Regions from separate parts of the Mesorhizobium sp. P170090 genome, predicted to be linked through region 2. Evidence: predicted binding sites of a transcription regulator. Region 2 holds the regulator's gene; the other holds the start of a gene.
What was found. The regulator PhoB, encoded in region 2, activates phosphate uptake and scavenging genes when phosphate is short. The targets are predictions, from matches to a motif close to TGTCATNNANCTGTCAT.
Positions count from the first base shown of each region.

Region 1: a site for PhoB is predicted at 1,499-1,515, ahead of AC3EML_RS19595 (PhoX family protein). Genes of this name have one in related genera too.

Region 1 covers NZ_JBYNWH010000001.1:4,054,781-4,057,985, reverse strand. The annotation lists gene urtA (urea ABC transporter substrate-binding protein) at 1-745, opposite strand, end outside; gene AC3EML_RS19600 (hypothetical protein) at 1,058-1,453, shown strand; gene AC3EML_RS19595 (PhoX family protein) at 1,571-3,205, shown strand, end outside.
Region 2 covers NZ_JBYNWH010000001.1:193,926-197,130, reverse strand. The annotation lists gene pstB (phosphate ABC transporter ATP-binding protein PstB) at 1-399, shown strand, start outside; gene phoU (phosphate signaling complex protein PhoU) at 441-1,145, shown strand; gene phoB (phosphate regulon transcriptional regulator PhoB) at 1,162-1,851, shown strand; gene AC3EML_RS00960 (ROK family protein) at 1,882-3,117, opposite strand.

The DNA of each region.
Region 1 (3,205 bases), 3.9 Mb from region 2:
CCTTGTAGAACGGAACGTTGGCGTCGCCATTGACGGTCGAGACGACGGCGGTCTTCTTGCCGGCCGAGCCGAATTTCTTGATTGCGGAGACTTCGGTCTGCCAGTCGGAGAAGCCGAACGGCGTGTAGTTGACCATGATGTCTTCGGCGGCGACGCCCTTGGCCTTCAGATAGGCCTCGAGGATTTTGTTGGTGGTTCGGGGATAGACGTAGTCGGTGCCTTCCAGCACCCAGCGCTTCACCGAGCCACCGTCCTCGCTCATGAGATAATCGACGGCAGGAATCGCCTGCTGGTTCGGGGCGGCGCCGGTGTAGAACACGTTGCGCTCGCTTTCCTCGCCCTCATACTGGACGGGGTAGAACAGGATGTTGTCGAGTTCCGAGAACACCGGCAACACCGATTTGCGCGACACCGAGGTCCAGCAGCCGAACACGGCGGCGACCTTGTCCTTCGAGATCAGCTCGCGCGCCTTTTCGGCAAAGAGCGGCCAGTTGGAGGCCGGATCGACAACGACCGCCTCGAGCTTCTTGCCGAGCAGACCGCCCTTGGCATTCTGCTCTTCGATGAGCATCAGCATGGCGTCTTTCAGCGTCGTCTCCGAAATCGCCATGGTCCCCGACAGCGAATGCAGAATGCCGACCTTGATCGTGTCTTCGGCGGCCTGGGCCGGAGACGACATCGACAGGCCGGCGGCGACCACGCCGGCCGAAAACATTTTTGTTATTGTGGAGAAATTACCCCTCATACCGAAGACTCCCAAGCTGTTTGATTGCACCGCGATAATGCAATGCAACTGCCGTGCCAAACGCAAAGGCGCCGCTCACGAAGATGGAATAGCCGAGCGTTATCAGCCGGTTGGTATATTAGCCTCGAGAAAACAGTGGTAGCCGGCGAAAATTGATTGAGGCAAATTTGCGCAGCGCACATGGCTTTTGCCTAATTTTTGCCCAATTGAGACAAATGCCTAGTTTTTGATCTCCGGCCGTGTGTTCCGGGCTAACAATGTTGCGGTACCGCGCAAAAATAGGGCAAGCTCGCCCTTCAAAAGAGTGACGTCATGACATCTCGCACCTCATGCATTTCCGGCATCCTGCTGCTGATGGCAACGAGCGGCGCCGCGCGCGCCGATTTCAGCGAGGGCAAGCTTCCGGACGGCACCTATCATTGCGAGGTCTATTTGCTCGGCGCCTTCCTCAACCTCGGCGACATCACTATCAAGGGCAATGTCTATAGTGGTCCGGTGACATTCGGCACCGCGACGCAAGGCTACAACTATCAGATGAATGCCAATGGCGAGATCACCTGGCTCGGGCCGCTGGGCGGCTATACCACCGGTGGCAACTCCGTCTCCATGACACAGGCAACACTGGACGGCGAGACCGCCCCGTCATTCGACATCATTCTGAAGCAGCCCGACGGCGCCTTCACCGCCTCGACCTGCACCAAGGGCTGAGCGATGCGTAGTGCCGCGCCCAGTTGCGGCAAAACCTTCCTCTTATGTCATGTGAATGTTGCCTAGGCAGACTAGGGCAACGGTGCGCCGTAACATCCACCCTGAGAGGCAGACACCATGGCCAATGCACCGTCTTCATCCTCCCCCGTCATCCGCGAAATCATTGCCGAGCGCGTCTCGCGCCGGTCTCTTTTGAAAGGCAGCCTCGCCTCCGGCGCGCTGATTGCCGGCGGCAGCTTTGTCGGCTCCTTGTTTGCCGGCGAAACGCATGCCGCCACAGCGCAGTCGACGCTCGGCTTTCCCGAGCTGAAACGGGTCTACGGCAAGACCCATGCCGCCGCCGAAGGCTATGAGACGACCATCGTCGCGCGCTGGGGCGACCCGCTTGCAGCCGGCCTCGCCGAATTCGACGGCAACAAGGTCGCGGCGGAGGAACAGGAAAAGCGCTTCGGCTACAATTGCGACTACATCGCCTTCATGCCGCTGCCCAAGGGCACGGTGAATTCCGATCATGGCCTGCTCTGCGTCAACAACGAATACATCTCGCCCAATGTGATGTTTCCGGGGATGACCGAGGGCGATGCCGGCAAGACGATGACCAGGGAACAGGTCGATCTCGGCATGGCCGCGATGGGCCATTCGATCGTCGAGGTGCAATTGAAGGACGGCAAGTGGGCAAGCGTGGCGGACAGCCCGCTCAACCGCCGCATCACCGCCAACACCGAAATGACCGTTTCCGGACCGGTTGCCGGCCATGCGCTGATGAAAACTTCGGCCGACCCGACTGGCACGAAAGTGCTCGGCACCAGCTATAATTGCAGCGGCGGTTTCACCCCCTGGGGTACGGTGCTGACCTGCGAGGAAGGCGTGTCCGACATTTTCGGCGGCGACCCGAAAAAGGCGCCGACTGCCGACCTGCTCGACCGTTACGGCTTCGACGGCTCCGACATCTATGGCCGCGGCCGCTTCCATGACCGCTTCAACCTCGACAAGGAACCGAACGAGGCCAACCGCTTCGACTGGGTGGTCGAGATCGACCCTTACGATCCTCAGTCCAGGCCGGTGAAGCGCACGGCACTTGGCCGCATGTCGCATGAGGCCTCGACCGTGGTCCTCAACAAGGACGGCCGCGTTGTCGTCTATATGGGTGACGACGACTATTTCGAATATATGTACCGCTTCGTCTCGGCCAAGGCCTATGACAAGGCCAATCCGGCCTCCGGCGCCGATCTGCTCGACGATGGCGTGCTGTCGGTCGCCCGCTTCGATGCCGATGGCTCGATGACGTGGCTGCCGTTGGTGCACGGCCAGGGCAAGCTTACCGTCGAGAACGGTTTTGCCGACCAGGCCGAGGTGCTGTTGAAGACGCGGTTTGCGGCAGATGCGCTCGGCGCCACGCCGATGGACCGGCCCGAGGACATCGAGACCAATCCGGTGACCGGCCGCGTCTATGCGGTGATGACCAAGAACAAGAAGCGCGACCAGTCAAAGGTCAATCCGGCCAACACGCGGCCGGAAAATCTCTGGGGCCATATTGTCGAACTGATCCCGCCCGGCCGCCGCGGCGCGGACGCCGACCACACGGCCGAAAACTATGCCTGGGACCTGTTCGTGCTCTGCGGCAATCCCAGGGATGCCAAGGTCGGCGCCACCTTCCATCCGGATACGTCGGACAATGGCTGGTTCGTCTGCCCCGACAACATCACCTTCGATCCGGCCGGGCGGCTGTGGGTGGCGACGGACGGCGCCAAT
Region 2 (3,205 bases):
ATGGACCAGATCGTCGAGCAGAGCCTGAAGAAGGCGGCGATCTGGAACGAGGTCAAGGACCGCCTGCAGGAGCCCGGCACCGGCCTGTCCGGCGGCCAGCAGCAGCGCCTGTGCATCGCGCGCGCCATCGCCGTGTCGCCGGAGGTGATCCTGATGGACGAGCCCTGCTCGGCGCTCGATCCGATCGCCACCGCCCGTGTCGAGGAGCTGATAGACGAGCTGCGCCAGAACTACACGATCGTCATCGTCACCCATTCGATGCAGCAGGCGGCGCGCGTGTCGCAGCGCACGGCGATGTTCCATCTCGGCTATCTCGTCGAGGAGGGCGCCACCGACAAGATGTTCACCAACCCCGACGACAAGCGCACCCAGGACTACATTACCGGCCGCTTCGGCTGAGCCGTCCGGCGGGTGAATTTTCAGGCACGAGGACCAAGATCATGGGTGAACATACCGTCGCCTCCTTCGATGAAGAGCTCGGGCAGATCAGCAAGCTGATCCGCGACATGGGCGATCTGGCAGGCTCGATGGTCAGCGGCTCGACCAGGGCGCTGCTCAATTCGGACAATGCGCTGGCACAGCGTGTCGTTTCCGACGACGCCATCATGGATGCGCGCCAGCGCGAACTGGACGACCGCGCCATCACGCTGATCGCCAAGCGTCAGCCGATGGCCAACGATCTGCGTGCCGTGGTCGGCTCGATCCGCATGGCGGGCGACCTCGAGCGCATCGGCGACCTCGCCAAGAACATCGCCAAACGCGTCGGCACCGTGGGCTTGAGCGTCACGCCGCGCGACCTCTCGCACTCCATCGACGCCATGGCGCAGCTGGTGCTGATCCAGGTGCAAGGCGTCGTCGAGGAATATGCCGCCACCGATGCGGCAGCGCTTGCAAAACTCAGGAATGACGACGAGCGCATCGACGTCAAATACACGTCCGTGTTTCGTGAGCTCTTGACCTACATGATGGAAGACCCTCGCAACATCACCGCCTGCACGCATCTCTTGTTCTGCGCCAAGAATCTTGAGCGCATCGGCGATCATGTCACCAACATCGCCGAAAATGCGTATTATGTGCTGACCGGCCAGCAACTGCCCGCCAATCGTCCGAAGCAGGACGAGACGGCGATGGCCATGCCGGCCTGATGAGGGTGAACTGCCGATGATCGCGCCACGCATCATGGTCGTGGAGGACGAGGAGCCGCTAGGCGTGCTCCTCCGCTACAACCTCGAATCCGAAGGCTATCACGTCGAGGTGGTGACACGCGGCGACGAGGCCGAGATCCGCCTGCAGGAAAACGTGCCCGATCTCCTGGTGCTCGACTGGATGGTGCCCGCTGTTTCCGGCATCGAGCTCTGCCGGCGCCTTAGAGTGCGGCCCGAAACCGAGCGGCTGCCGATCATCATGCTGACCGCGCGCGGTGAGGAAAGCGATCGCGTGCGCGGCCTGTCCACCGGCGCCGACGACTATCTGGTCAAGCCATTCTCGACGCCGGAGTTCATGGCGCGCGTGAGGGCGCTGCTGCGCCGGGCCAAGCCGGAAGTGCTGTCCAGCGTGCTCAAGGTCGGCGACATCGTGCTCGACCGCGAGTCGCACCGTGTCTACCGCAAGAAGAGCGAGATCAGGCTCGGACCGACCGAGTTCCGGCTGCTCGAATTCATGATGCGCCATCCCGGCCGCGTGTTCTCGCGCAGCCAACTGCTCGACAATGTCTGGGGCGAGACGATCTATATCGACGAGCGAACCGTCGACGTCCATGTCGGGCGCTTACGCAAAGCGGTCAACAACGGCCGCATGCCGGATGTCATCCGTACCATTCGCGGCGCCGGCTACGCGATCAGGGAAGACTAGGATGCTGCGCGTCGCGCCGTTGCCGGCCATTCAGGCGACATGCTTGCCGGATTTGGCCTGAATGCCCGGCGCGAAAATCTCCTGATCGACGAAGCCGAGCGCGCGCATGGCACAGCCTTCGCGGATCAGCGGCAGCTCGTTGGGCTCGGTGTCGAAGGAGATCGATTTCGAGTGCTGGCCGCCGGCGGTCTGGGCGATCGCTTCGCGCAATGCCGGTTCGATCAAGTCGAAGGCGGCGGCGCTGACGCCTACCATGGCGACGGGTGCCGGATCGATCAGCGCAAACAGGCTGCCGAGGCCGAAGCCGAGCGCCTCGCCGGCCTTGCGATAGGCTTCGCGCTCCGGGCCGTCGGTTTCGCGGGCGCGCGCGGCGAGTGCGCGCATATCAGCGTCGCCGATATCGACCGGCTCGGCATCCTCGCCCATCATTTTGGCGCTGCGCCAGATGGCGTAGTTTCCGGCATAGGCCTCGACGCAGCCGCGCCGCCCGCAGCGGCAGAGCGCGCCGCCCGGACGGTGGATCATGTGGCCGAACTCGCCGCCCGAGGAATGGGTGCCGGTGAAAAGTTCGCCTTTCAGCACCAGTCCCATGCCGATGCCGTGCGATAAGAGGATGGCGATAAAATTGTCGCGGTAGCGCTCGGGCTGGCGCCATTGCAGCGCCACCGCCATCATATTGCAGTCGTTCTCCATGGTGGCCGGAATGCCGAATTCCGCTTCCAACATGTCGGCGAAGGCAATGTCGGTCAGTGGCGTGATTGGCGACCACAGCATGGCCCGCGCCTGCGAATCGGTGATGCCCTGGATGCCCATGGCAATGCGGGCGATGCTCTGGACGTCCAGGTCCGGGTCCTCGAGACGCCGCCGGACGATTGCTACGCATTCGCCGATCAGTTCGTCGCGCGGCATGGTCAGCGTGTCGAGCCGGCGCTGTTCTTCCGCGACCACCTGGCCGGCATAGTCGATGACGGTGACGGAGAGGAAGTTCAGCGACAGCACCACGGTCATCACCGCCGCCGCTTCCGGATTGAGGCCAAGGCCGACCTGCGGCCGGCCGCGTTTCAGCGAGCCGGTCTCGCCAGGCTTGCCTTCAATCAGGATGCCTTCTTGAATCAGATCAGACGAGATTGCCGATATGGTCGAATGGCTGAGGCCGGTGGTCGCCGCAATCTCGGTCCGCGACGGCTGGCCGGCCCGGCGCACGGCCGAAATCACCATCGCGCGGTTGCGACGGCGCAGATCGTCGTGGCGGATTCCAACCGACATTTGTTTCCTCCCGGCCTCCTCGCGCCTCATGATAGTGAAGGCGTTCGACGGCACCAGCCAAATATTGGCAGACGCCGGCAGCCCTGTC